One region of the Embleya sp. NPDC059213 genome, then DNA from elsewhere that is predicted to be linked to it. Evidence: riboswitches for the same ligand, from Rfam matches in the RefSeq annotation. Region 1 holds a riboswitch; each other region holds the start of a gene.

What was found. Region 1 has a riboswitch for cobalamin ahead of ACFXMF_RS30405 (ABC transporter substrate-binding protein). Riboswitches for the same ligand answer to the same signal wherever they lie in the genome.
Positions count from the first base shown of each region.
Region 2: it holds a riboswitch for cobalamin, as region 1 does, so the genes downstream of both, metE (5-methyltetrahydropteroyltriglutamate--homocysteine S-methyltransferase) here and ACFXMF_RS30405 (ABC transporter substrate-binding protein) in region 1, are expected to answer to the same signal.
Region 3: it holds a riboswitch for cobalamin, as region 1 does, so the genes downstream of both, ACFXMF_RS21100 (ABC transporter substrate-binding protein) here and ACFXMF_RS30405 (ABC transporter substrate-binding protein) in region 1, are expected to answer to the same signal.

Region 1 is NZ_JBHZAV010000101.1:15,853-25,518, reverse strand. Features, by position in the region: gene ACFXMF_RS30410 (iron ABC transporter permease) at 1-784, opposite strand, end outside; gene ACFXMF_RS30405 (ABC transporter substrate-binding protein) at 781-1,770, opposite strand; cobalamin riboswitch at 1,926-2,165, opposite strand; gene ACFXMF_RS30400 (DeoR/GlpR family DNA-binding transcription regulator) at 2,272-3,075, opposite strand; gene galT (galactose-1-phosphate uridylyltransferase) at 3,248-4,354, shown strand; gene galE (UDP-glucose 4-epimerase GalE) at 4,360-5,325, shown strand; gene galK (galactokinase) at 5,322-6,431, shown strand; tRNA gene ACFXMF_RS30380 (tRNA-Arg) at 6,779-6,851, opposite strand; gene ACFXMF_RS30375 (Gfo/Idh/MocA family oxidoreductase) at 7,013-8,065, shown strand; gene ACFXMF_RS30370 (dynamin family protein) at 8,122-9,507, shown strand; gene ACFXMF_RS30365 (GTPase) at 9,504-9,666, shown strand, end outside.
Region 2 is NZ_JBHZAV010000001.1:41,120-50,785, forward strand. Features, by position in the region: gene ACFXMF_RS00205 (hypothetical protein) at 1-866, shown strand, start outside; gene ACFXMF_RS00210 (hypothetical protein) at 1,240-1,962, shown strand; gene ACFXMF_RS00215 (amidase) at 2,524-4,269, opposite strand; gene ACFXMF_RS00220 (LacI family DNA-binding transcriptional regulator) at 4,460-5,461, shown strand; cobalamin riboswitch at 6,302-6,467, shown strand; gene metE (5-methyltetrahydropteroyltriglutamate--homocysteine S-methyltransferase) at 6,643-8,961, shown strand; gene ACFXMF_RS00230 (ABC transporter ATP-binding protein) at 9,209-9,666, opposite strand, start outside.
Region 3 is NZ_JBHZAV010000054.1:872-10,537, reverse strand. Features, by position in the region: gene ACFXMF_RS21120 (snapalysin family zinc-dependent metalloprotease) at 37-621, opposite strand; gene ACFXMF_RS21115 (ferredoxin) at 1,338-2,090, opposite strand; gene ACFXMF_RS21110 (ABC transporter ATP-binding protein) at 2,087-2,902, opposite strand; gene ACFXMF_RS21105 (FecCD family ABC transporter permease) at 2,899-3,987, opposite strand; partial or broken gene ACFXMF_RS21100 (ABC transporter substrate-binding protein) at 4,154-4,750, opposite strand; cobalamin riboswitch at 5,068-5,293, opposite strand; partial or broken gene ACFXMF_RS21095 (DUF2975 domain-containing protein) at 5,435-5,551, shown strand; gene ACFXMF_RS21090 (hypothetical protein) at 5,594-6,313, opposite strand; gene ACFXMF_RS21085 (ABC transporter permease) at 6,394-8,940, opposite strand; gene ACFXMF_RS21080 (sensor histidine kinase) at 9,291-9,666, shown strand, end outside.

The DNA.
Region 1 (9,666 bases):
GCGCCTGGAGCAGCAGTACGACCAGGCCGATCGCGAGCGCGAGGGCCGGTACCAGCAGCAGCGTCCAGCGGGCCGAGCCGAACCCGCCCAGCGTCCAGAACAGCACCTGGGCGGCGAGTTGCGGATCCGGCGAGGTCAGGACGAGCAGGCTGGTCAGCGAGGACAACACGGCGCTGACCGCGACCCCGGCCAGGACCAGCCGCACGGCGGTGACCCGGCCACCGGAGCGGGCCACCGAGAACACCACGAGCAGGGTGATCAGCCCGCCGGCGAACGCGGCCGCGTTGAGGGTGAGCGCGCCGAGCGACAGGCCGCCGACCGAGGCCACGCCCCAGCGCATCACCAGCACCGCGCCGGTGGCCGCGCCGGAGGAGACACCGAGCACGTCCGGCCCGGCCAGCGGGTTGCGCACGATCGCCTGGATCACCATGCCCACCACCGCCAGCGTCGCGCCGACGACGGCCGCGAGCAGCACCCTGGGCAGCCGGGTGTCGGCGATGATCAGGTCGTGGGCGCGGCTCCAGGACGGTTGCACCCACGCGTCCCCGCCGATGCGATGCGCGAGGATGCGCCAGGTCTCCGACCACGGCACCGGCACCGAGCCCACCAGCAACCCGGCCGTCGCCGCCGCGAACAGCGCCACGAGCAGCACGCCGACCACCAGCGACAGCCGTACCCGGCCGCCCGGCACGTCGGCCGGCGGGCCCCGGTCCGGCGGCGGCGCCGCGCCCTCCCCACGGAGCACCGCGATCCGGGCCGCCGTCGGGTCCCGATCGATCGTCATGACCGGTCGGGGTGGAGCTGCTTAGCGAGTTCCTCGACCGCGTCCACCGAGCGCGGCCCCGGCTGGGCGACGGACAGCGAGATCACCGGGAAGGCGTTCGCCCGCAGCGCGGGTACGTCGGCGAGCACCGGAGTGGCCCTGAGCGTGGTGATCTTGGCCTCCGCCGACGGCGTCACGTAGTCGTAGATCAGCACCACGTCCGGTTTGCGTTCGGCGACCTGCTCCCAGGAGACCTTGGTCCAGCGCTCGTTCAGGTCGGCGAACACGTTGCGGCCGCCGGCGCGGGTGATGATCTCGTTGAGCATCGAGTTGCCGCCGGTGGTCTGCGCCGCGTCGGCGCCGGAGTTGTACACGAAGACCTTGACCGGTGCGGCGCCCGCGAGACGCGCGGTGACCGCGTCCAGCCGCCCGCGCAGTGCGGCGACGGAGCCTTCGGCGCGCTCGGACACGCCGAAGATGCCGCCGATGGAGCGCAGTTCGCCGTAGAGCTGTTCGAAGGTGACCGGTGCCTTGGCGCAGCCCTCGGGATTGAGGTGGGTCTTGATGTTCAGTTCGCCGAGTCGGGCGCGGGTGTGGCCGGACGACTCGGAGAAGCCGTCGGGGTAGCCCGAGTAGACGAAGTCGGGCGTGGCTTCGAGCAGTTTCTCCAGCGAGGGTTGCGCGTCGGCGAGCACCGGGATGCGCCCGTACGCCTCCCGGTATCTGTCGCCGATGGTGCGGCCCTTGAGGTACGCGGTGCCCACCATCTTGTCGGCCAGGCCCAGTTCGAGCATCAGCTCGGTGGCGTTGGAGGTGAGCGTGGCGGCGCGCTGCGGCGGCCGGTCGTAGGTCGTGCTCACACCGCAGTTGTCGGTGTCGGTGTACGGCTTGTACGCGGTGGGTGCGGGGGCGCTCGCCTTCTTGTCCTGCACCGCCCCGCCGCACGCGGTTGCGAACAGTGCGAGCGCGGCGACCGCCGCGGCCCACGAGTGTCGGCTGCGGCCCATCGGTGTCCGCGTTCGTATCGGCGTCGGCATCGTCGAAGCTCTCCCTTGCGAGTCCTCGTCGGGGGAACTCGGGAGGGAGGGAGCGCGGCGGCGGACACCGCTCGGCGCCGTCGTCCGACGGACCCGCCCGCGAGGTCCCGGAAGTCCGCGTGCGCGAGGCGAACGCGGGCGACGGCAGGTCTTCGGACTCGTGGGCGGGTTCCGCGGGCCACGGGTGCGTGGCCGGGTCGTCCTACCGGTCGCCGCTTCCCGGATCCCGTTTCACCGGGCCCAGTGCTGATGGCGACTTTCGTTCCCACTTACCGCTGCGGGGCAGTTCCGGATTCGCACCGGATTCCCTCTTGCGACACCCGGAATCGGTCGAAGCCGGGTGAACCGTTCGCAAGGGCAGCCTAACCATGGGCGCCGCGGCGGCCGAGCGAGGGTGCTTTTTCGGCTGCCGCTCGGGCGACTTCGGCTGCCGCCCGGGCGACTTCGGCTGCCGCCCGGCGACTTCGGCCGCTACTGGGCGACCAGGATCTCCAACCCGGCGTCGCGCAGCGCGTCGAGCGTGTCCCGGTCGGCCGGGCCGCTGGTGATCAGCAGGTCGATGTCCGCCAGCGGGCACACCTCGGCGAGTTCGATCCGGCCCAGCTTCGAGCCGTCGGCGACCACGACCCGACGCCCGGCGGCCCGCAACATCGCCCGCTTGGCCTCGGCCTCGGGCAGGTTCACGTTGGTGATGCCACCCGTGGGGTGCACGCCGTTGCAGCCGAGGAAGACCGTGTCCGCGTGGATGCGCTCCAGGATGTGGTCACCGAGCGGATTGATCAGCGAGTGCTGCAACGGACGCAGCGTGCCGCCGGTGACCACGACGGAGAACCGGGGGATGGCCCGCTCCAGCTCCAGCGCGATGGTCAGTCCGTTGGTGAACACCACGAGGTCGCGCAGGTCGCCGCGGTCCACCAGGGCGCGGGCCACGAACGTGGTGGTGGTGCCCACGTCCAGGACCACGCTCTCGGACGGCGACACCAGCGCCGCGGCGGCCCGCCCGATCAGCGTCTTCGCGGGCGACGCCGAGGTCAGCGCCTCCTCGAAGGACGGCTCGACCCGGGGATCGCGGCCGGTGAACATCGCACCGCCGCGGACCCGGCGCAACCGGCCCTGGCGCTCCAACACCTCCAGGTCGGCCCGGACCGTCACCCGCGAGATGCCGAACGCCTCGGCCAGGTCGGTGACCTTGGCGAAGCCGCGGTCCGCGATCGTCGCGGCCATCCGGGCGCGGCGGCCCTCGGCGGGCAGACCGTCGGTGTCGTCGTCAGGCATGGGCAGCATCTTGCGGACACCTTCCGAAACTTGTCAAACCGCAGCCGGAGCCGCCGAGATGACGACGCGATTCGACGGGATTGGCAGGCATCTCGGGGTCTCAGGACTTTCCCAGAGTCTTCTCATCACTTTCTCATTGACAAGTTTTGGAAAGCTTCGCAAAATTGGAGACATGAAGAAGACTCAGGCCGTCATGGCCGACGGTCGCGAGATCGTCTACTACGACACGCGGGACGACGCGGTCCGCACCGCCGTCGACCCGCGAGATCTCGCGCCCGTGGTGAGCGGGTCCGAGATGCGCTACGACCGACTGCTCGACGAATGGGTCGTGGTCGCCTCGCATCGGCAGACCCGGACCCACCTGCCCGCCGCCGACGCGTGCCCGCTGTGTCCGTCCACGCCCGAGCGGGCCACCGAGGTCGCCGAGGCCGACTACGAGGTGGTCGTCTTCGAGAACCGCTTCCCGTCGATGTCCGGCTCGTCGGTGTCCGGGCCCGGCGCGGTCGACCGGCCCGAACCCGGCTGGGACCGCGACCCGTTCCCGCGCCGGCCGTCCGGCGGACGGTGCGAGGTGGTGTGCTTCACCCCCGAACACGACGCGTCCTTCAAGGACCTCACCCCCGAGCGCGCGCGCCTGGTGCTGGACGCCTGGACCGATCGCACCGCCGAGTTGTCCGCGCTGCCCGGCGTCGAGCAGGTGTACTGCTTCGAGAACCGCGGTCGGGAGATCGGCGTCACGCTGCCGCACTCGCACGGGCAGATCTACGCCTACCCGTTCGTCACGCCGCGCACGGCCACCATGGTCGCGAGCACGGCCGCACACCGGCACCGCACCGGCCGCAACCTGTTCGAGGACGTGCTCGCCGCGGAGCGGGCGGACGGGTCGCGGATCGTGGCCGAGGGCGAGCACTGGACCGCGTTCGTGCCCGCCGCCGCGCGGTGGCCGTACGAGGTGCACCTGTATCCGAACCGCCGGGTGCCGGACCTGCTCGCGCTGGAGGAGGCCGCGCGCGCCGAGTTCGGGCCGATGTACCTGGATCTGCTCGGCCGCTTCGATCGGCTCTTCGACGGCGAGCCCGCGCCGTACATCGCCGCCTGGCAGCAGGCGCCGGTGCGCTCGGGCCGGATCGACTTCGCGCTCCACCTGGAGCTTTTCTCGATTCGCCGGGCACCGGGCAAGCTGAAGTACCTTGCCGGGAGCGAATCCGGGATGGGTGTGTTCATCAGCGACGTACCGCCGGAGACCGCGGCGGCACGACTGCGGGAGGTCGGCGAATGAAGCTCATGGTCACCGGCGGCGCGGGCTACGTGGGCAGCGTGGTCGCCGCCCATCTGGTCGCGGCCGGACACGACGTGGTGGTGCTCGACGACCTGTCCACCGGGCATCGGGACGCGGTCCCGGACAAGGCCGCCTTCGTCGAGGGCCGGGTCCAGGACGCCGCGCGGTATCTGGACGCGTCGTTCGACGCGGTCCTGCACTTCGCCGCGTCCTCCCTGGTCGGCGAGTCGGTCACGGAGCCGGCCAAGTACTGGCACAACAACGTCGGCGGCTCGCTCGCGCTGCTGGACGCGCTGCGCACGCACGGCGTCGGCCGCTTCGTGTTCTCCTCCACCGCGGCCGTCTACGGCGCCCCCGAGGTCTCGCCGATCACCGAGGACGCGCCGTGCGCGCCGACGAACCCGTACGGCGCCTCGAAGCTGACCGTCGACCGGCTGATCACCTCGTACTGCGACGCGTACGGCCTGCGGGCGGTGAGCCTGCGCTACTTCAACGTCGCGGGCGCGTACGGCCGGTACGGCGAGCGGCACGCGACCGAGACCCACCTGATCCCGCTGGCCCTCCAGGTGCCCAACGGCACCCGCGGCTCGGTCGCGCTCTACGGCACCGACTACCCGACGCCCGACGGGACGTGTGTGCGCGACTACATCCACGTCGCCGACCTGGCCGACGCGCACCTGCTCGCGCTCGCCGCGACCGGTGCGGGCGGCGCGGCCACCGGGCACTTGATCTGCAACCTCGGCAACGGGACCGGCTTCTCGGTCCGCGACGTGGTGGACGCGGTCCGCACGGTGACCGGCTGCGCGGTGCCCGCGCACGAGGCGCCGCGCCGGGCGGGCGATCCGCCGGTGCTGGTGGCCGCCGCCGACCGGGCGCGCGACCTGCTCGGCTGGCGTCCCACCCGGACGTCGCTGGAGGACATCGTGGCGGACGCGTGGACGTTCCTGCGGGACGGCGAGGCGGGAGGATGAGCGAGTTTCGCGTCGAGGGCGTCTGGGCGGCGCCGGGCCGGGTCAACGTGATCGGTGAACACACCGACTACAACAACGGGTTCGTGCTGCCGATCGCGATCCCGCAGACCGCGCGGGCGGCCGTCGGGCGGCGTACGGACGGCCGGCTGCGGCTGGCCTCCGGGCACGCCGGGAGCGAATCGGTCGACCTGGCCGTCGCCGACCTGGCGCCCGGCGCGCTGACCGGGTGGTCCGCGTACCCGGCGGGCGTGTTGTGGGCGCTGCGCGCGGCGGGGCACGAGATCGGCGGTGCCGACATCAGGATCGACAGCGACGTGCCGGTGGGCGCGGGGCTGTCCTCGTCGGCGGCGCTGTCCTGCGCGGTTGCGCTGGCGCTCGACGATCTGTACGAACTGGGCCTGGATCGCCTTGAGTTGGCCCGGATCGCGCAGCGCGTCGAGACCGACTTCGTGGGTGTCCCGGTGGGCATGCTGGACCAGATGGCCTCGCTCGGCTGCGTCGCGGGCCACGCGTTCTTCCTGGACTGCCGCGATCTGACCGGCCGTCAGGTCCCGTTCGACTGCGCGAGCGTGGGGCTGCGGCTGCTGGTGATCGACACCCGGGCCAAGCACGCGCTCGTGGACGGCGGGTACGCGGAGCGCCGGGCCTCGTGCGAGGAGGCGGCGCGACTGCTCGGGGTGCCGTCGCTGCGCGAGCCGGCCGACCCGGACGCGGCCCTGGCGGCGCTGCCGGACGGGCCGTTGCGCCGGCGGGCGCGGCACGTGTTCACCGAGAACGCGCGGGTGTTGCGGGTGGTCGAGGCGCTGGCGGCCGGCGACGTCCGGGCGATCGGGCCCGAGCTGACCGCGTCGCACGTGTCGATGCGGGACGACTACACGATCTCCTGCCCCGAACTGGACGCCGCCGTGGACACCGCGCTGGCCGCAGGTGCCCTGGGCGCCCGGCTGGTCGGCGGCGGGTTCGGCGGCTCGGCCATCGCACTGGTCGACGCGGACCGCTGCACGGCGGTCGAGGAGGCGGTCGCGAAGACCTTCGCGGCCCGCGGCTTCACCGCCCCGCGGTTCTTCCAGGCGGTGCCGTCGGCGGGCGCGCGCCGGGACTCCTGACCGACTCCCGACCGACTCCGAACCGGCTTCTCCCTCGGGCGATCACGCGACCGGCGTGGTCGCCCGAGCCGTTCCACCGGCATCGGGCGAGCCCGCTCGTTCACGTCCCGGGAGCCGTCTGTTTCCGGCCAGAACCCCGTGCGCCGCAAACACTGCGAAAGGGTGCATTGCCGACCCGTGTCGACCCCCTGTGCGGGGCCTCGGTCACCGCTCGCGCAAGCCCGGTGACGGTCCGGCACGAACGTCTGGCCGGCGTCGTGCACCGGGTCGGGCCGGACGGCCGAGCACCGGGGCCGACCTGCGCGGACGCCGCCCGGGGGTGCGGGCGGCGGACGGCGGCGTGGCGGTGCCCCCGGCAGGACTCGAACCTGCGACCAAGCGCTTAGAAGGCGCCTGCTCTGTCCACTGAGCTACGAGGGCGTGGGCGAATCAGGATCTTGCACCGGATCCGGTCGCGGCACAACAGAATAGGGCCGTGTGCATGCCTCACCGGCGTTCCGATGGTCACCGTTACCTGATCAGACGCAGTTGGCGGCCAGAATGTGATCAGAGAAGGGCCGAAACGGACAGAGGGAGGCGCAGTGGGTCCCACCAGGACTGTACTTGTCGGCTACGGCGTGGGGGGCTCGGCCTTCCACGCGCCGGTCGTCGAGGCCGTGGAGGGCCTGGAGCTGGTTGCCGTGGTGACCGGGAATCCGGAGCGCGCGGCGCAGGTGCGCGAGCGGCATCCGCAGGCCGAGGTGATCGGGACGACCGAGGAGATGTTCGCTCGCGCGAGTGACTTCGACCTCGTGGTGATCACCGTGCCGAACCGCTTCCACGTCCCGCTGGCCACCCGGGCGTTGGCGGCCGGGCTGCACGTGGTGGTGGACAAGCCGTTCGCCGGGACCGCGGCCGAGGGGCGGGAGCTGGCCGCGACGGCGACGCGCCACGGACGATTGTTGGGCGTCTACCAGAACCGGCGCTTCGACGGTGACTTCCGGACCGTGCGGCGGCTGGTCGAGGAGGGGCGACTGGGCGAGGTGCACCGGTTCGAGTCGCGGTTCGAGCGTTGGCGTCCACAGGTGCGCACCTCGGTGTGGAAGGAGCAGGCCGATCCGGCGGAGCTGGGCGGGATCCTGTACGACCTCGGGACCCACCTGATCGATCAGGCGGTCACGCTGTTCGGGCGCCCCACGCACGTGTACGCCGAGTCGGCCGCCCGGCGGCCCGGGGCGCTGGTGGACGACGACACCTTCGTCGCCCTGACCCACCCGGGGGGCGTGCGGTCGCATCTGTGGATGAGTGCGACGGCGGCCGACCTCGGGCCGCGTTTTCGGGTGCTGGGGTCGACGGCGTCGTATGTGAAGTTCGGGATGGACCCGCAGGAGGAACTGCTGCGCGCCGGCGCCGAGGTCGGTGTGCCCGGTTGGGGGACCGAGCCGCCGGCGGCGTGGGGAGTGCTGGGTACGCCCGGTGGGACCGCCCCGGTGCGGACCGAACCGGGCGCCTACCAGGACTACTACGCCGCGTTCGCCCGGGCGGTGCGTGGCGAGGGTGCGCCGCCCGTGGCGATCGAGGAGGCGGTGACCGTACTGGAGACGATCGAGGCGGCGCAGCGCTCCTCCGCCGACGGAGTGACCGTCGTGCTGTAACGGTCGTCGCGCGTTGGGAATGCGGACAATTCGGGCACTGGTCGCCCGTGGTGATCATGGGAAGCGACACCCTGTCCGCAGCCCTCGCCGGCCTGCGGGACCAGGTCGTGGCGACGTGCTTCCCGCTGGACCTGCCCGGCGCCGTGCAGGCGCGGCTGGCCCGCCGCGAGTTGATCGACCAACTCGGCGACTACCTGCTGCCGCGCCTGGCGGTGCCGCGCGCGCCGCTGCTGGCGGTGGTCGGCGGGTCCACCGGCGCGGGGCGGTCCACCCTGGTGAACGCGTTGGTCGGGCGCGAGGTCACGCCGGCCGGGCCGCTGCGGCCGACCACGCGCGTACCGGTCCTGGTGTGCCGCTCGCGGGATCGGCACTGGTTCGCCGACGAGGCGGGCATCGAACTGCGGTTGGACGAGCGGGTGCCGCCCGGGATGGCGTTGCTCGACGTACCGGACATCGACTCGGTCTCGGCGGACAACCGGCGGGTGGCGGTGCGCCTGCTCGGCGCCGCCGACCTGTGGATCTTCGTCACCACCGCGTCGCGGTACGCGGACGCCGCGCCGTGGCATCTGCTCCGGCTGGCCCGGGAGCGCGACACGCGGCTGGCGATCGTGCTGGACCGGGTGCCGGCGGAGGAACTCGACGAGGTCCGGTCCGACCTGGTGCGGTTGTTGCGGCAGGCGGGGTTGGGCGACGTGCCGCTGTATCCGATCGTGGAGACCCGGCCCGGGGCCGGGCTGCCCGAGCGCAACGTGGTGCCCATTCGCACCTGGCTCGCCGAGCGTGGCGCCGATCCGGACGCGCGGGCCGCGGTGGTCCGGCGCACCGTCGGCGGGTTGTTGCACAGCCTGGACCGGCGGGTGCCGCCGCTCGCGCAGGCGGCGGCCCGACAGCACGAGGCGGTCGATCGGGTGCGGGACTGCGTGGACCGGGCCTACGCGGCGACGTCGCGGTGGGCGCTCGGGGCGATCGACGACGGGTCGTTGTTGCGCGGAGCGGCGACGGGACGTTGGTACGACGGGGACGCCTCGGGGGCCGCGCGGGCGGTCCGGGAGAACCTGGACGCGCTGGTGGCGGACGCCTTCGCGCGCGGTGCCGAGCGGGCGGCGGGCTGCCTGCCCCGGTCGGTGAGCGGGGCGGGCCGACCGGCACCGGCGCCGCCCGCCTGGCCGGGCCCGGCCGAGCCGCTCGCGCTGATCGCGGCGGTGGGCGGCATCGCGCTGGGGCCCGGCATCGGTCGGGAGGCGGCCGGTCGGCTCGGTACCCGGATCGGCTCCGAGCCGGCCGCGCGGCTGATCCTGGACGTGCACCGGGGACTGCGCGGCGTGGTCGCGGCGGCGCTCGAGGGCGAGCGGGCGCTCCGGGTGGCGACGACGAGCGCGCCGTCCGCGCGGGCCGAGGCCGCCTTGATCGAGGCACTCGACCTGGTGCGGAGGAGCGGGTGAGCGCCGGGGAGCAGGAGGTCGATCGGTTCGCCGTGCGTCGGGCCCGGTACGCCGATGGGACCGAGGAGGCCGGGCGGCTGATGGCGCGGTTGACCGCGCTCGATCGCGTCGCGGTGTTGGGCCGGGATCGGCTGCCGGGCGCCGATCTCGCCCTGATCG
Region 2 (9,666 bases), on a different contig from region 1:
TCGTCACCGGAAACCACAACGTCATGCACGTGTATTCGCCTGTACTGGTGGCCATGGCGGCCCTGGGGGCCATGGGACTTGTCGGTGTCGTCGTCTTCATGGCCGTACGGGAGAACGACACCGGCTCGGGCAACCGGACCCAAGGGGCAGGACCGGTCGCCTCCGGCCCAGAGAAGCCGCGTCCCGCCACGATCCCGCCGAGTAATGGCGGTCCGGGTATGCAACCCTCCACCACGAGCCCGCCGAGTGCGAGCGTCGCGGACACACCACCGCTGACCGCGAGCGTGGACTACGCACCGGACCCGAACAAGTGCCACGGCTGGTTGTTCCCCGGCAAAAGCCCTCGAGACATCCCGGTTCCCCCGGGCGAGCCGACAGCCGAATGGGCCCACGGACTCGGTGGCATCGATCGCGACACCACGCCCATCGTGGTGACCGTCGAGGGGAAACACGACTACAACGTCACGCTTCGAGCCATGCGCGTGATCGAACGACAGGAGAGCAAACTGGCCCCGGGCACCAACGTGACCCTCCGGCTCGGCTGTGGTTCCGGATTACCTATCGGCCCCCGGATGGTAATCGACTTGGCTGCTGAAAATCCACGCGTCGAACAAGAGGACGGCGGAGAATTCAGTTATAAAGTCGCCGGGAACGACACTCAAAGATTCGGAATCGACGCACAAAGCCCTGTAAAAGAATGGCGGACATGCGATTGCGTTATCACCTGGAAGCTCGCACTTGACTGGACATATCAGGGCAAACAGGGAACATTGATCATCGACGATCAAGGCGCTCCGTTTCGCACCGGGAGCAATAATTCCACGGAATACCCCACCTTAACAAAATCCGGTGCAATCTGGGAGTAGCATCCCGCGGCATTGCGGCGAACGCCCGCCGCCCACTCGACGGGCCGACGGGAATCCGCTGCGGATTCCCGCAGCGCCCACGAGTCGAGAAAACGGATGGATCACCTTGGTGCCCCTTGCCGGCGTCGACGCCGACCCATATCCGCTCGTGTGGCGTGATCAAGCCCGTCGCTCCGTTTCACGGTGACCAACTCTTGCGCGGCCCGAAGAAATACTCCGCCGACAGGCCCCTGAGCAGCGGTGACCACAGTCCTCGATCAGTGGTCGGAGCGTCCCCAAGGGCCGGGCGGCCATTCCTTCCGAGCCAACGACGGTAGAAGACCATCAGCCATAGCCGGTCCTCCCGGACCGCCAAGCATTCCCGGGGAAGGCCATGCACCGAAAGCTCATACTGCTGCTCTGCGCGTTACCGATCGCCGGCGGGTGCGACAATTCGTCGCCGGAGAAAACGACCGCGGCCGAAACGCCCACCGCGAGCGTGACCTTCGTGCCGCAGCCGAGCGCACCCACACTGTCCCCCACCCCCGGCCTGCCCGCGTCGCCGACCACCACCTCCGCGTCACCCACCCGCAAGACCGACCCGTCGCCGGTCGCAACCACGCCCTCCAGGAGGAGCAGTACTCCGGCCGGCGGCGGCGACACCCGGCCCACCGGAACCAAGGGTCTGGACTGCGGCAGGCTCCTCGGCAGCGGCACCTTCACCGACCCCCACCGGCTCGGCGTCGTCGACGGTCCCGTGGCCGCCAGAGGCTGCGAGCCGCTGACCTCCGGCTCCCCGTTCAACGTTCGATACTTCTCCTTCAGGCTGACCGCCACACCGGGCGCGAAAGCGCATGCCGGGGCGTCCTTCGCCCTGGTCAGGGGCGCGATCAGCCCGGTCTACCCGGCGATCGTCCAGCCCAACGGATGGATCCTCAAGCACAGCCTGGGCTCCGGCTACTGGACCGGGACCGAACCCGGCTTCACCGGCCGCTACCAGATCATCGCCGATCTGTCTCCGGGCACCTACATACTCCGCGTCGACAAACTCGACTCCCCCCTACGCTCCAACACAACGCCGTCCTACGACATCGAAGTCGACTCCGATCCCTCCTGAGAGCCCCTGCCGGGCCGCATTCCCCTTCGGGCCGGCAGGGACCTTGATGCCCGGGTAGGTGATGGCGGGGTTCCAAGTCACGTGCTGCCTGGTGTCGGAACCGGCTTCCGCATACGTGTCGGCCGTCGCGGCCGTCGTGGTGCCGGGCGGTCCGCACACCACGGACCCGCTCTCGGGCCAAGTCGCGTTGCCTGCCCGGGACACGGGCCGCCCCTCGGAGGCCCAGACAACAGCACCGACCCGGAGCTGATCGAACGGCTCACCCGTGCGATTCACTCACCGCGACGAGCACCGACATCAACGCAAGCTCCAGGAGGCGCATTTGGTCGACGCAAGGGTGCGCTGTCCGCGAAGGGCGGGCTGGGCCGGCCGCCCGACGACCGACTCTCGGCCGTGACTCACGTAACGGGTGGAGACCTCCTCGGGACCGTGGTGGTCGATGCCGGCCTCGGGAAGGTCCTGAGCCGTCGCGAGGACGTGCAGCTCCCGCCGCCCCAACTTCGGGGGCCCGGCTCGCCGATCGTGGGATGTTGCTCATCCCGGTTCACCGAAGCCGGGCTGTCACTGCGGGATTTCGGTCGCCAGGCGTGGCGTACGCGGCGGTTCGGTGCGGCGATTCCCGGTCGCCTCGAAGGCAGCGGCCAGACCGAGCAGGGCGTTGTCGTCGTACGCGCGGCCGGCGAAGGTCAGCCCCACGGGCATGCCGATGTCCGCCATGGCGCCCATCGGCACGGTGACGGTCGGGATGCCGAGGTGCCGGGGCACCAGGTTGCCGTTCGCGACCCACACGCCGTTGCGCCAACCGAGGTCGGCGGACGCCTCCTCGACGTCCATGTCCGCCGGGCCCACATCTGCGACGGCGGGGAACACCACCGCGTCCAAGCGCAGTTCGTCCATCCACGCCTCGAGATCGACCCTGCGTGTCTCCTCGAGGCCGCGCAGGCCCGCTTCGAGGTGTGGGATGTCGGTGAACGACGCGTACGGGCGCTCGCGCACCAGCCTCGGGTAGTCGGCGATGGTGTCGTCGAACCCGACGTAGCGGTCGGGCAGTTCGTCGGGGTGCTTGGGCCAGATCCGGGCCGGGTCGACGTCGGCGAGGGTGGCCAGTGCCGGGTCGCCGTTGGCGCGCAGGAAGTCGTCCCACGCCCACGCCGAAAGGTCCTCGATCTCGACGGTGAGGAACGCGGGGTCGACGAGGCCCCTGGTGGGCAGCGACGGCGCGCCGGGGCGGTCGGCCTCGTAGTTGGTCACGGCGGGGAAGTCGACGTCGACCACCTCGGCGCCCGCGGCCTCCAGGTCGCGGCGCGCGGCCTCCCACAGGGTGATGACCGACGCGCGTGTCCGGATGCGTTGCCCGGTCGGGCCGCCGATGCCGCCGCGGGGGTTCGTCCCGGCGTCGGGGTCGGCGTTGATGTACATGCGGGGCACGCCGATCCGCCGGCCGGCGAGCGCGGTGCGGGCCGCGGTCGCATCCGCCGGCGCCAGGGCCGGGTAGGAGAGCGGGCGTATCCGGGACGCCGCGGGCAGCGGTATCCACGGCTGGGAACGCCACAGGTCCCCGCGGGTCTGCGGGTCGTCGGCGACGACGACGTCGAGGAGTTCGAGGAGGTCGGCCATGGTGCGGGTGTGCGGGACCACGACGTCCATGGTCGGTACGAGCGGCCAGTTGCCGCGTACCGAGATGACGCCGCGGCTGGGTGTGTAGGCGCACAGCGCGTTGTTGGAGGCAGGGGCGCGGCCCGACGACCAGGTCTCCTCCCCGAGGCTGAACGCGCCGAAGGACGCCGCCGTCGCGGTGCCCGATCCGTTCGACGATCCGGAGCCGTAGGCGCTGGTCAGCCAGTCGGCGTTGTAGGGGCTTTCGGCGCGGCCGTACACGCCGCGCTGCATGCCGCCGTTGGCCATGGGCGGCATGTTGGTCAGCCCGATGAGCACGGCCCCGGCGGCCCGCAGTCGCTCGATGGCGAACGCGTCGCACCGGGCGACCAGGCGTTCGAACGCCGGCGAACCGGCCGCCGCCGTCAGTCCCTTCGCGAGGTAGCTGTCCTTCGCCGTGTACGGGATGCCGTCCAGCGGGCCGAGGCTCTCGCCACGCGCCCGGCGGGCGTCGGAGGCCGCGGCGTCGGCGTGGGCGTTCGGGTTGGTCACGACGACCGCGTTGAGCGCGGTGGCGGTGCCGGGCCGGTCATAGGCCGCGATCCGCGCGAGATAGGCGTCGAGCAGGTCGACCGCCGTGGTCTCGCCTTTCTCCAGCGCCACCCGCAGGTCGGCGATGCCGGTCTCCACGACGTCGAATCCGCGGGTCATGCGGGGTGCCTCCTGGCTGGTTCGGTTCGGCGGCCTCGTTAAACCGGTACGCGGGGTCGAAGCCGTGCCCCGAACCCGGGCGGGCGAACGGCATCCCACGTCCGTGCCGGATCGATCCGGCACAGGGCGAGCCTAGGTGCTGCCGGATCGATCCGGCAATCCCTGGGCCGGACATCTAGACTCCGTGGTTGTGAACGCCCGCATCGTGACCCTGATCGACGTGGCACGCGCCGCCGGCGTGTCCCGGAGCACCGCCTCGGACGCCCTGCAAGGCTCCGGACGCGTGGCCGAGGCCACCCGCGCCCGGGTCCGCGAGACGGCGGAGGCGCTCGGCTACCGCCCCAACAGCGCCGCCCGCCGTCTGCGCCGCGCCGACGCGGGGGCGCTCGGCCTCTACCTCCCACGGACCGCGACCCGGCTCGACTACTACCTGGACCTCGCCTTCGGAGCCGTCGAGCGCGCCCAGCACGACGGGCTCGACGTCGTCCTGCTCGGCGGGCCCACGGGCAGCTCCGGACCGGTCGCCTCCCGAGTCGACGGTCTCCTCGTCATCGACCCCGACGGCTCCGACCCGGCCGTCCCGAAACTCCTCGACGCGGGCGTCCCGGTCGTCACCGGCGAGCGCTACCTCGGCCCCAGCCGCGCCCCGATCGGTGCCGTGGTGTGCGACAACGCCGCCTCGCTCGCCGCGGTCCTGGACCACCTGCGCGAACGCGGCGCGCGGCGACCGGCGCTGCTCGCCCCGGGGGGCGACTCGGCGTGGGCCCAAACCCTGCGAGTGAGCGCCGACGCGTGGGGAACGCCGCACGGCGTCCCGGTCACCGTACGCACCATCCCGTTCGCGGCGACCCCCGCGCAGGCGGCCGAAGCCGCCAGGGACCTGCTCACCGCGGAACCGGACATCGACGCGGTGGTGTGCGGCCCCGACGGAGCCGCTCCCGGCGTCCTGCACGGCGCCCGCGCCCTCGGTCGAACTCCCGGCGCGGACCTGCTCGTCGCCTCCTGCGTCGACGGCACCGCCACCCGCACCGGCAACCCGCCGATCACCGCCGTGGACTTGCGCCCCGCCGACTATGGGCAGGCCTGCGCCGAACTCCTGTGCGACATTCTGGCCGACCGCACCCCACCCGACACCGTCCGCCTCCACCCATGGAAACTGCGCACCCGGGCCTCGACCCAGGGTGGCCACTGAACCGACCGCGTGCCGCCCGTTCGAGTGCTTCCCGCCCAAGGCCGATGCCGGCAGGCGCCGACTGCGGAACGTGCTGCGTCGCGTCAAGCCCTCCGCGCACTACGACTTGCCTTGATATCTCACGTATTGGCGCCAAATCTCGCATTGCGGCGGCAGCCCCCGGGCTCGCCCTGGTCATGACGGCCTGGTTGCTCACAGCCCACGGCACCCCGCCACCCCGCCACCAACGTCCCCACCACGGCCGCCGATTACGGTGCCCGCCGGCCGGCCTCCCGGTCCGCCGGCGACGGCAGCGGCGGCAAGTTCATCCCGGCCACCGGCAGCTCGACGACGCCCGAACCGCCCAACACGATGCAGTCCGCACTCGCCCTGGCCGCGGCCGGCGTCGAGGAGGCCACCTTCGAGGACACAGTGGACCGGCTCAAGGCTGCGGCGCCCCCGACCCGCTCGCCACCCGGCAGTCCGTATGGGGCGCGGCCGGAACCCCGTTCCCGCTGAACCCCTCCTTCACCACTCCGCTCCCCCTCCCCCGTGCGTCCCCTGACCCGGCCCCGGTGCCGGCCGCAGGCGGGGAGCCCCGAGTGTGGGGCTCCCCCTGTGGTGGAAACCGGCCGGCCCAGGCACTTCGGCACCGCGGCGAAGGGTCACCGCCGCGCCGGGTCCTCCCCACCGGTCGGAACGAACACGACACCGGATCGCGAACACCGGCCCCACCGATGCGTCGCCGGCCGTTGTCCGCGTCTTCGGCGCGTGCTCGCCCCATCCGGCTCGTGCGGTGGCTCCCCGGGGCGCCCTCGGCCGGCTAAGCTGTCGCACGCAGTCGGTTCGCCCTGCCATCCGGGTAGGCGCGTCGTAAGAGGGAACCCGGTGTGAATCCGGGACTGCCCCGCAGCGGTGAGTGGGAACGACCGCCGTCAACCAGCACTGGACCCGACTCGGGTCCGGGAAGCGACGGCCAGTAGGTGTCCGCCCTTGGCGGATGTGCCCGCGAGTCCGAAGACCTGCCACTGCCCGTGCGCCGCCGATGCGCACGGTGATCTCGGTGACCTCGTGGGCGGGTCGGCGGACAACCGGTGGGACACGTGCGGGAGTACACCGACGTGACCCGTGTGGTTTGCCATTCCCTTCGTGCCTGCGATCCGTCCCGGGATCTTGTCGACAGGCTCGCGAAGGAGAGTTCCGTGACCACCAAGTCCGCAGCCGCGGCGGCCCGTGCCACCGTGTACGGCTATCCCCGTCAGGGCCCGAATCGGGAACTGAAGAAGGCCGTCGAGGGCTACTGGGCCGGCCGCATCGATGCGCAGGCGCTTCGGGACGCCTCGGCCGAACTGCGCCGCGCCAACTGGGAACGCCTCGCCCAGGCGGGCATCCACGAGGTACCCACCGGCGACTTCTCGCTGTACGACCACGTCCTCGACACCAGCGTGGCCGTGGGTGCGATCCCGGCCCGTCATCGCGCCGCCGTCGAAGTCGACGCCCTGGACGGCTACTTCGCGATGGCGCGTGGCACGCAGGACGTGGCGCCGCTCGAGATGACCAAGTGGTTCGACACGAACTACCACTACCTCGTGCCCGAACTCGGGCCGGACACCGTCTTCGAGGCGAACTCCGCCAAACAGGTGGCCGAGTTCGAGGAGGCCGTCGCGCTCGGCCTGACCGCCCGCCCGGTGTTGGTGGGCCCGCTCACCTACCTCCTGCTTGCCAAGCCCGCGCCGGGGGTCGCGGCCGACTTCGAGCCGCTGACCCTGTTGGACCGGCTGTTGCCGGTGTACGCCCGGCTGCTCGCCGACCTGCGTGCCGCCGGCGCCGAGTGGGTGCAGCTCGACGAGCCCGCCCTGGTCCAGGACCGCAGCTTCGCCGAACTGAACGCCGCCAAGCGGGTCTACCGCGATCTCGGCGGCCGCACCGACCGGCCCAAGCTGTTGGTGGCCTCGTACTTCGACCGCCTCGGCGAGGCGCTGCCGATCCTGGCCCGGGCGCCGATCGAGGGCCTGGCGCTGGACTTCACCGGGGCCGCCGCCGCCAACCTCGACGCGCTGGCCGCGGTCGGCGGGCTGCCCGGAAAACGTCTGGTCGCCGGTGTCGTGGACGGCCGCAACGTATGGATCAACGATCTCGGCAAGTCGCTGACCACGCTCGGCATACTGCTGGGCCTGGCCGACCGGGTCGACGTCGCCGCCTCCTGCTCGTTGTTGCACGTGCCGCTGGACGCCGACGCCGAACGCGACGTCGACCCGCAGATCGCCCGCTGGCTCGCCTTCGCCCGGCAGAAGACCGACGAGATCGTCACCCTGACGCGCGGCCTCGGCCGGGGCACCGACACCATCGCGCCCCACCTCGCCGCCAACCGGGCCGACCTGGCCGCCCGCAGGACCTCCGCGCTCACCCACGACCCCGCCGTACGCGCCCGCGCCGCCGCGGTCACCGACACGGACGCGCGCCGCAGCAAGCCCTATCCCGAGCGAGCCGCGGCCCAACGCGCCCACCTGGGCCTGCCGTTGTTGCCCACGACCACCATCGGCTCCTTCCCGCAGACCGCCGAACTGCGCACCGCCCGCGCCGATCTGCGCGCGGGACGCATCGACAGTGCCGGTTACGAGGAACGCATCGAATCCGAGATCCGCGATGTCGTCGCCTTCCAGGAGAAGGCGGGCATCGACGTCCTGGTGCACGGCGAGGCCGAACGCAACGACATGGTCCAGTACTTCGCCGAACAGCTCGCCGGCTACGTGGCCACCCGACACGGTTGGGTCCAGTCGTACGGCACCCGCTACGTGCGCCCGCCGATCCTGGCCGGCGACATCTCCCGCCCGGAAGCGATGACCGTGCGCTGGACCTCGTTCGCCCAGTCGTTGTCCGACCGCCCGGTCAAGGGCATGCTGACCGGACCGGTAACCATGCTCGCGTGGTCGTTCGTTCGCGACGACCAGCCGCTGGGAGAAACCGCCAGGCAGGTCGCGCTCGCGCTTCGAGACGAAGTCGACGACCTGGAGGCGGCCGGGAGTTCGGTCATCCAGGTGGACGAGCCGGCCCTGCGCGAGACGTTGCCGCTGCGGGCCGTGGACCATGCCGCGTACCTGGCCTGGGCCACCGAGGCATTTCGGCTGAGCACCTCGGGCGTACGCGCGGCGACCCAGATCCACACGCACATGTGCTACGCCGAGTTCGGCGACATCGTGCAGGCCATCGACGATCTCGACGCCGACGTGATCAGCCTGGAGGCGGCCCGCTCCCACATGCAGGTCGCCGGAGAACTGGCCACCCACGGCTACCCGCGCGAGGCCGGACCCGGCGTGTACGACATCCACTCCCCGCGCGTCCCCGACACGGATGAGGTGGTGGGCCTGCTGCGCAAGGGCCTGGCCGCCATCCCTGCCGAGCGCCTGTGGGTCAACCCGGACTGCGGCCTCAAGACCCGCGGTTGGCCCGAGGTCCGCGCCTCGCTGGAAAACCTGGTCGCGGCGGCCCGGGAGGTGCGCACGACGCTGCCGCCCTCCTGATCAAGCTCGCCGGGGCAGGACCTCACGGTCCTACCCCGGCAGCCGTCGACGATCCGGGCCGAGGCCGCACCCAAGGCGCCGCGAGCGGCGGAGCGGCGTTCAGTCTCGGCTCGGTGCACCCTTCGGTCCGGGTGCCGGGACCTCGGCGCGGAATCGAAGGCAGTCGGCCGCCGGGCCGTCCCGCCCGGGAAGGTCCTTTGTCTTTACGGACGTTCCGGCTGTTCTTACGGACCCTTCCGTGTGTTCCTTACGGGGCTTCCGGGTGTCGTGAGTGCCCCGGTGGGCGCCGGCGGCGGCCCAGGGGGATGACCAGAGGGGTGCCCGAGACGGGGTCGTCGATGATTTGGCAGGGGAGGCCGAAGACGTCCTCGACCAGTTCCGGCGTCACGATGTCGCGGGGTGGTCCGACGGCGAGGACCGTGCCCTCGCGCATGGCGATGATGTGGTCGGCGTAGCGGCAGGCGTGGTTGAGGTCGTGCAGGACCGCGACGAGGGTGTGGCCGTCACGTTCGTTGAGGTCGCGCAGGAGTTCGAGGAGTTCGATCTGGTGGGCGATGTCGAGGAACGTGGTGGGCTCGTCCAGGAGCAGGAGCGGGGTTTGCTGGGCGAGCACCATGGCCACCCAGACGCGTTGGCGCTGGCCCCCCGACAGCGCGTCCACCGGGCGCGGCGACAGGTCGGTGGTCCCGGTCGCGGCCAGGGCGT
Region 3 (9,666 bases), on a different contig from region 1:
GGCGTTGCGATCGGCGGACGCGTTCGTCGTCGGACCTCAGGGCACGTCGACCATTACCCGACCGTCGGCCGGGGTCTGCGCGGCGGCGGCACGGCCGCCGTAGGCGGACTCGACGCGGGACCGCTCGGCCGCGTCGGGGACGGGGTTCCTACAGGCGACTCCCGCGCTGGAGCCTGACATCAGCTTGGAGCACGGACCTGGTTTGGTGTCCGGGAGGCCCAGGTTGTGGCCGATCTCATGGGCCGCTATGCGGGTCTTGTCGTAGCCTTGGGCGACCGCCTGGCTGCCGAGTTCCACCCATCCCTGTCCACCGGGGCGGACAGGGCCCAGGCTTGCCTGCGGCCAACCGTTGGTGGCGGTGATCCGAATCTGGGCACGAGTACCGGACGGTGCCTTCGCCAGCTTCACGTTGGTGACGTTCGCGTTCCAGGTGGCGACTCCGGCCGCGATGGCCGCTTCCCAGCCACCGGCTCGGGAGTCGTCATAGTAGAGGGTCGTCGCCGCCGAAACGCTGTTCGGGGCGGCGTTGGACGGCGCGGAGGCGGCTTGCTCCGCAGGCACCATGACCATGGTGACGACCGCGGCGGTCCCGACTGCCGCGAACCACTTGGAGTGGGGCATAAGCGTCCTTCCGCTGGATTTGTCCGTGGCGGGGAGAGCACAGGTCCTTGGGTTGTCGGCGACCTGTCGACTCGTGTTCGTCTTTGGGAGTATGTGCGTGCCCGTGGGTTCGCAGGCATACCAGTCGGCCATAACGTCCACGCAGGAGCGAAGAGGCCGCTCGGCCGGACGCCTGTCGCGCCGAATCGCACCGCAGGTCGCGAGCCCCCGGCCGCCTCACCGACACGAGACCTCGGCCACCGCCGCACGCGTGCGGAAGGTGGCAGCGTGTGGCGCGAACCCAGGGCTACGGGCCGGAGATTCGTCACGACTTCGACCAGGCGCGACCTCGCACACGGCCGACGACCGTGCCCGAACGTCGTGGGAAATCGGAACCGGTGACGCCGCAGGGACAGGTCGCGGTGCGGTGTTGCCGGTCGAAGGTGAAATCGTCCTTGGCGAAACCGGGGGCGGTCCGCCGCGTGGGTCGACGCGCATCGCACCGGCTCCGAGTCCCGCAATCACGAACAACGCGAGAAGCCGGCCCCCGCGGTCGCCTTCGGCGATCCGATCGCTGCGTGCGCAACCACCCGCTCGCTGCCGGGTGTCCCCGACGGCATGACGTCGCCTCCCGCGCCGCCTCCGCCCGCGCCTCCGCTGTGGCAGCGCTGCGCGGAGGGGGCGGGCACGAGCGACTCCGTCGGCCGTCGGGGCATCCGTGTCACCGGGCGGACGGGTCAGTCTTCCGGCCGGTTTGCCGGCTCCTTCCTGCGCCGTGGGAGGCGATGCGTCGTGATCGGCCGGCCGCCGACGAGATGGTCGGTCACGATCGCGGTGATCGCCGCCGGGTCCACGTGCCCGTACCAGACGTCGTCGGGCTGCACGCTGACCAGCGGAGCCTGGTTGCAGGGGAACTGGCACCCCGTCTGCGTGACGAGGACGTCGTCGTCGCCGAGCCCGTGCTCCCTGAGTTGCCGTATCAGCGAACGCTGGGTGTCGTCCGCGCCCTTGGCCGTGCAGCGCGGCCCGCGGCACACCATCACCTGGTGTCGGTGGCCGGTGACCTCCTCCCAGACCGGAGAGGTGAGACCGGGTTCCTCGCCGGTGATCGGTTCGGCGGATGCCACGGCATCGGCCACGGCATCCGCCGAGTCGACGAGCCGGGCGGCGACGAGCAGCACGGGGCGATGGCCGGCGCGCTCGCGCCACCAGTACGCCGCGATCCGCCGCAGCCAGGAGTGGCCCGGACCGGATGCGCCGAGGCGGACCCCGATCAGGACGACGGTCTCCGCGCCCGCGTCGGCCAGTCTGGTCAGCTCGGCCGACAGGGACGGCTCACCCAGTTGCAGGAACGCCGTCGTGGCGTGCCACGACACGGCGGCCGTGCACAGCTCGGCCCGGCGATCGACCTCCGTGCCGGACATGCCGACCAGGACCGTCGTACGGCCCGAAGCAGGCCCTGCGGAGGATCCCGCACGGTCTTGGCTCATGACTCGATCCCCTCGGTAAGCAAGCCGTTCCATCGGACGTGCGGTCGGTGATGCAAGGGGTGCCGCTCCACGGTCGCGTCGACGCCGTAGACGCGCGCGATCGTGGCGGAGGTGAGCACCTCGGCGACGGGCCCATGGGCCACCAGCCGGCCTTCGAGCAGCACGGCGACGTCGTCGCAGTAGGCGGCGGCGAGTTCGAGGTCGTGCAGAGCCGCGACGGTGGTGATACCGAGCCCGCGCACGGTGTCGAGGAAGCCGAGTTGGTAGCGCAGGTCGAGGTGGTTGGTGGGCTCGTCGAGCAGGAGCACCTCCGGTTCCTGGACCAGGGCGCGCGCGAGTTGCACGCGCTGGCGCTCGCCGCCGGACAGGGACGACCAGGTCCTGTCGAGCAGCGCGCCGACATCGGTGGCGGCGGCGGCCTCGGCGAGCACGGCCTGCTCGTGTGCGGTCGCGAGGCCGGGCAGCACGGGCCACCGGCCGCGATGCGGCGTGCGCCCCAGGTCAATGACCTGGCGGGCCGTCAGCGGCAGCACGGTGTCGGCCTGCTGTTCCATGAAGGCCACCCGGCGCGCGCGTCGGCGGGCCGTGAGGCTGTACAGGTCCTCGCCGTCGAGGAGGACTCGGCCCGTCTGCGGCCGGCGCAGCCCGGCCAGGGCCCGCAGCAGCGTCGTCTTGCCGGCGCCGTTCGGCCCGAGCAGGCCCGTCACCCGACCGAGGGCGAAGCCGACCGTCACGTCCGTCAACAACGTGGCGCCGTCGACGCGCACGCCGACGTGTTCGGCGGCCGGCGCCGCCGGGTTCACGACGATCACGGCCGACTCCCCCCGGCCGACCTGCCGGCCGCCTGGCGCCACAACAACCATGCGAAGAACGGCGCTCCGAGCCCGGCGGTGACGACGCCGACGGGGATCTCCTGCTCCGGGAGCACCGAGCGCGCCACGATGTCGCTGCCCACGAGCAGCGACGCGCCCACGAGTGCGGACATGGGCAGCAGGAGGGCATGGCGCGGGCCGCACACCAGGCGGACGACGTGCGGCACGACCAGACCCACGAACCCGATGACGCCGGTATTGGCGACCAGACATGCGGTCACCAGCGCCGCCGCGGCGATCAGGGCCCAGCGGGTGCGTTCGACGTGCACACCGACGGAACGAGCCGCGGTCTCGCCGAACGCGAACGCGTCGAGGTCCCGGGCGGCCGCGACCATCGCCACCGTGCCGAGGACGGCCACCACGACCAGGAAAACGGCCGTGTTCCACCGCACCCCGGCCACCGAGCCCAGCGTCCACTCCATGACGCCGCGGGCGGCGTTGCGGTCGCCGAGGACGAGCACGACGAACGAGGTGTACGCGCCGCACAACTGCCCCACCGCGATGCCGGCCAGCACGGTCCGCGAGGCCGGCAGGGTCCGGCTGTGCGCACCGGCGAGGGTCAGCACGACCAGGACGGCGAGCAGGGCACCGACGAAGGCGGCGGCCGGGAGCGCGCCGATCACCGCGGTGCCGGAGACTCCGACACCGAGGACGATCACGGTGACCGCGCCGACGGCGGCGCCGTTGGAGATCCCGAGCAGGTAGGGGTCGGCCAGGTCGTTGCCGGTCAGGGTCTGCAACACCGCGCCGCACACCGCGAGTCCCGCGCCCGTCGCGGCGGCCCCCAGGACGCGGGGCAGCCGCAGTTGCCAGATGATCCGGTCGTCCAGCGCCGTGACGTCGGAGCCACCGAGACCGAGTCGGCGCAGCACCACGTCGGCCACGACGTGCGGCGGCTCGTGGACCGATCCCACGGCGAGGCCGAGCAGCACGGTGGACAACAGCAGTACGGCGGCGACGGCCAGGGCCACCGCCGCACGGCTCGCGCCCGCGAGCCGTGCGGCGGGACGATCCGTCACGGTCACGGACGCCGGTCGCATTAACACATACAACTACACACCAGAACACGACGGCACCGTCGGCGAGCAGCACGCCGGGGGTCGACTCGGAGAACGGCACGACCACGTACGCACGGCGCTGGACGGCCTTGAGCTTGTTCAGCACGGGGTCGTGTTCGAGATAGTCGATCTTGGACTGTGCGGTGTCCCAAGCGGCGTCCGCGAGCACGATGGCGTCCGGGTCCGCCGCGACCACCTGCTCCCAACTCGTGGTCTTCCAGCCACCGGCCAGCGTGTCGAAGACGTTGCGGGCGCCGACGGCGTCGAGCACGAGCTGGGGTCCGCCGTGGCCCGCGCCGACGTACGGGGTTTTGGTACCCGAGTCGTACCAGAGCACGTTCAGGCCCTTGCCCGCCGACTTGGCCGTGACTTCGGCAAGTTGCCGCTTCTGCGCGTCCCGGATGGCGGCGGCGCGCGGTGCGACACCGAACACCTCGGCGACATCGCCCAGTTCGTCCCACACCGTCTGGAAGGACGCCGACGCCTGCTGCTTGCTGTCGGCGCACCCCAACGGCGACAGGTAGGTGGTGATGCCCTGGGAACCCAGTTCGTCCCGCGTGCCCGCCACCTTGTCGGTGAAGGCGCTGGAGTAGGAGGCGTAGAGGAAATCCGGGCGCGCCGCGAGGAGTTTCTCCTTGGACGGATACTTCTCGGAGAGCACCGGGACGGTGTCGTAGGCCGCCTTCCATCGCGCCGGGACCGCGTCGTCGAGGTACGCCGTCCCGGCCATCCGGGTCTGTAGATCGAGAGCCAGGGCGACTTCGGTGGCGCCCTGGTTGAGGGTGACCAACCGGGCCGGCGGTGACGTCACGGTGGTGGTGACGCCGCACCTGCTCACGCTCACCGGCGTCGAGTGGCTGCTCCCGGCCGCCGCGGCGGGCTTGTCGGCCTCGGGCGCACCCGTGCACGCGCCGAGCGCGCCGACGAGCAGGATCGCCACGGCAGCGAGGCCGGAGCGCGTGGAACGCGGGGCGCGCGCCGGAGGTATGAAACGTTCGAATCGAAACGGGCGCAGGGCAGCGCGGGGCATGTGTTCTCCAACCCTCGTGGAACATGTCGCGCCGTGGCCGGTCTCCTGGCTTCCGCATCGACGTTCCGCAGCCGGCCTTCCCGGTTGGCTCGTTCCCGATCCACCCAGTGACCCCGACCGCTGTGGGAGCGGTCGGCGAGGGCCGCGGGACTCCGCGGCTACAGTGGCGAGGGCCGCGCCGGCATTCGACCGGCTTCCCGTACACCACGGCGGCGATAGGCTACCAAACCGCTCGTCGTGCCTCGTCGGCGCTCACGCCCACCGACGCCGGCCGGGTCCTCTCGGGACCGGCAACCCGCTCCGCGCCTGGACCCACGGGTGGAACAACGGGTGGAGACGCGGATGGATCCGAAGGTGGGTCCCTGCGGCGGAGGTCGCCTACGGGGCATGGCCGTCCTGGGAGTTGCGCTCGTCGGGCTCGTGCTGCGGATGCTGCTTGCCCAGGCCGTCGCGCGCGACGTCCAAGCGGCCCGGATGCGGGCCGAGTCGGAGGAGGTGATACTCCCCCATCCGGCGCATCGCCCGGAGCCGCACGGGGCGGCGCTACCGCGTGTGGAGGATGTCCGCCTCGCCGGACGTGGCATGCACCCGCACCCGGTGCGGTGCGGCCGGATCCCGGGCCACGTCGACCTTGACCGAGCCGTGCTCGCTGCTCGCGTCCGTCGCGTAGACGGTGCCGGCCGGCAGCCGGACCCGGGCGTTGTCGCCTTCGGCGTCGACCCGATCGGGTGGCGCGGCGAAGGACAGGTCCACCGCGTCCCGGTCGGCCCGGGCGACGACCGTACGCGTGGTCAACCGCTCGCCGCGGATGCCGCCTTGTGCCGTCCGCGCGTCCAGATCGCCGGACAGGCCGGTCAGCGTGACCTGCCCCGAGGTGGTGCCGACCCGGACCGCGAGCCCCGGCGGCACCCTCACCTCGTAGGAGACCTGCGCGCTGCCGCTCACGGTGTGCCGCAGCGTGAGCGTGCCCTCGGCCGACACGTGTTCGGTTGCGGGTTCGGCGGTGCCGAAATGCTTGATCTCGGTGACCCGCACCGACCCGGGCCCGCCCTGAACCACCTGCACCCGGCCCGCTCCGCCGACGATCACGAGCCGGGTGAGCGGCGCGTCGATGGTGTACTGCGCCCGGCGGGTGGTTGCCTGAGACGGCGAGTCCGGTTCGGCACACGCGGATCCGCCCAGCAGGAGGCCGGTGAGCACGCACAGGCGCACCGGGCGACCGAGTGCGCGGCCGGCGAAAGATGGTGAACGCTTGGGCCACATGGGAGTTCTCGTCCTGATCGGAGTCGGCGAGCACGAGCTCGTGGGCACGAGTGCGGCGGCGGACCGGAGTCGGCGTCGCACTACTGTGCCCCGATCGCGGTGAGGACCGGGATCCGTGCCGCCCGGCATGCGGGGAGCAGCGCCGCGAGCACACCCACCACTGCGGATCCGGCTGCGATCACGGCGAGCGTCGACCACGGGACGGCGAGCACCTCCAGGCCCTGATCGGCCAGTCCGCGCCGGGCGGTCACTCCCCAGCCGACGCCCAGCAGCAGTCCCAGGAGCGTGCCGTACGCCGACAGTGCCACCGATTCGGCCCGGACCATGCGCCGGATCTGCCCGTGCGAGGTGCCGATCGCCCGCAACAGGCCGATCTCCCGGGTGCGTTCGAGCACCGACAGGGTGAGCGTGTTGACCACGCCCAGGGCGGCGATCAGGATCGCCAACCCGAGCAGCGCGTAGACCAGGTCGAGCACCCCGTCGATTCCGGCCCGGATCACGTTCTTGTACTCCTCCCGGTCGCGGGCCCCGGCCTGGGGGAACGGTGCCAGGGCCCGGGCCAGGCTCGCCTTCAGCGCGGCTCGCTCGGTGCCCGGCGCGGCGTCGACGAAGATCATCGCCTCCTGCGCGCCCGGCGCGATCCGGGCCAGTGTGTCCAGGTCGGTCAGCGGTGCGTCCCGACGGCCGATCGACCGACCCGCCGGGTCCGGCGCCCGCAGCGCACCGACCGTCACGGTGGCCTCGGCGCCGACGGGGCCGCGCAGACGCACCGGGCTGCCGACGGACAGCCGCAGGCCGGCCGCGTATCCGGCGCCCAGGCTGATCGTGCCCGGAGGCGGCGCCGGCAGCAGCACTCCGGTCGGCGACCGCTGCCGCAGGACCGCGGGCAGGTCCGGATCGGCGCCCTGTACCCACGCGTTTCGGGATCCGCCGTCGGTTACCACCTCGACCCGGGCCTCGCGCAGCCGGATCACCCGGCCCACACCCGGCGCCCGGCGGACGGCCTCGACCACCTCCGCGGTCAGCGGGGCGTCGCCCTTGCTGCTCTGAACCGTGATGTCGGACCCGAGGGTGCGATCGATCCGGGCATCCATTGACGCACTCGCGGACGCGGCGACCACCGCGGTGGCCGCGACCACGGCCACGCCGATCGCCAGTGCGGCGGCGGTGGCCGAGGTACGTCGGGGGTCGCGCACCAGGTTCTCCCGCCCGAGTCGATCGATGCCGGCGCCGCGCCGGCCGGTGAGCCGCGCGAGCACCGGGATCACCGTGCGCACCAGCAGCGGGCCGAGCACGATCACGGCCACCAGGCTCAGTACGACCCCCACGATCGCGAGCGCCCCGCCGACCACGGCCGCCAGGACGCCGGCCGCGCCGATCACGGTGCGCCGCCGGGCGGGACGGGTGGTCGCGGGACCCGCCGCCTCGCGCAGCGCCGCCATCGGCGCGACCCGGCTCGCCCGGGCGGCAGGCACGGCGGCGGCGAGCAGGGTGCCCAGTACGCCGACCAGGTAGGCCGCGATCGGCGTGCGGGCGGTGATCGCCAACGGGGCGTCGGCCGGGCCCACGCCCGCGCCGCCGATCGCCTCACGCACCAGCGCGGCCAGGCCGATACCCGTGGCCAGGCCCAGGGTCGAGCCGATCGTGGCGAGCAGCAGCGCCTCGACCTGGACCGAGCGACGGACCTGGCCACGGCTGGCGCCCAGCGCTCGCAGCAGCCCCAGCTCCCGGGTGCGGCGGGCGACAAGCATGGAGAACGTGTTGACGATCAGAAAGCCGGCCACCAGCAGCGAGACGCCCGCGAAGCCGAGCATCGCCGTACGTACAAACTCGACACCGGCACCCGCCTCGTCCGCCTCCGCGGCGGCGAGTTGGGCCCGAGTGCGCACCTGCGCGCTCGCGCTCGCGCCCAGGGCGTCGCTCACGCGCCGGGCCAATTCGGTGTCGGCGACACCGGCCGCCGCGTCCACCCGTACCGAGGTCAGCACGTCCGGCACACCCAGGAGCCGGGAGCGGGCGGCGTCGGTGTCCAGGAAGACCGCGGGATATCCGGGATCGAGGGCGCGAAACGTCGCGATGCCCACGATCACCGCCTCGAAGCCGCCGGGCACCGCGACGATCCGGACCCGATCACCGAGCCTCAGGTGAGCCCGCCGCGACGAACTCGCGTCGAGCACCACCTCACTGGGGCCGTGCGGCTCCCGGCCCGAGGTCAACCGGACGGGCGAGCCCGGATCGGGAAGCCGGTTCCCGGCCACGGTCCGGCCGCCCGCCGTGCCCTCCACCCGCTGATCGCCGCGCGCCACCACGGCCACGTTGTGCACCTCGATCACCGGATGGGCGGCAGCCACCCCCGGCACCCGCCGGACCGCCTCGAGCACGCCGGCCGGCAGGGTCGGCGGCCCACCGGGCGCGGCCGAGCGCAGCCCGGCGTCGCTGTCCGGATCCGGCGCACGCACCGTCACATCGGCCGCGCCGTCCGCCGCCAGATCCGTCGCGGCCCGGGTCGTCGTATCGGCGAGCACCAGCGTGCCCGTCACGAACGCCACCGACAGCAGCACCGCGAGACCGGACAGCAGCAGCCGACCGCGATGTGCCAGGAACCCGCGCAGGGTTGTCCGCAACATGCGCTCACCCCCGCCCGATCCGGAACCGAGGGGCCCGCGCGGCCGATTCGACCGGGCCCGGGCCCACGCGGTCGGCTCGGGTGGTGTGCCCCGGTGCCCCGGTGCGCCCGGGGCCGGCGCCGGTGTGCGGTGTTTCATGACCGTCCTCACTCGAAGCGGACCGCGTCGACGCGGTCCCGGTGCCGCAACGCTCCCGCCGCCACCCGTTCGCGCGCGTCCGGCTCGCGACCCCCGGGCGGGACCGGGTCGCCCGGTCCGGGTCCGCCTGCGGCATCGGTCGTGCGACCGATGCCGGAAGGTCCCTCCCCGGGGGGACGCGCGGTCGAGCGGGGGCGAACTACCGTCTGTCCGTGGAACACAGCCGACCGCCCCTCACCCAGCGCCTGACCCTGCGTCACCTGGTCGCGCTGGACGCGATCGCCGCCGTCTTCGTCACGGTCGTGGTCAGCCCGGACCCGCGGCGTCTGGACGAACGCGGCCTGCCGCCGGCGCTGTTCGTCCCGGTCGTGATCGCGCTGGCCGCGGCCGTGTTGGTGCGCCGACCGGCTCCGCTGCCGGCCTTCGGGCTCTGCTGCGTGGGATACGCGACCATGGCCACGCACGGCTACGCGAAGTCGCCGCTGATCCCGCTGATCTTCGTGATCTACACGGTGGGCCTGACCCAACCACCGCGGCGATCGGGCGTGCTGGTGGGCACGGCGGCGCTGATGGTGGGCATCGCCCCGC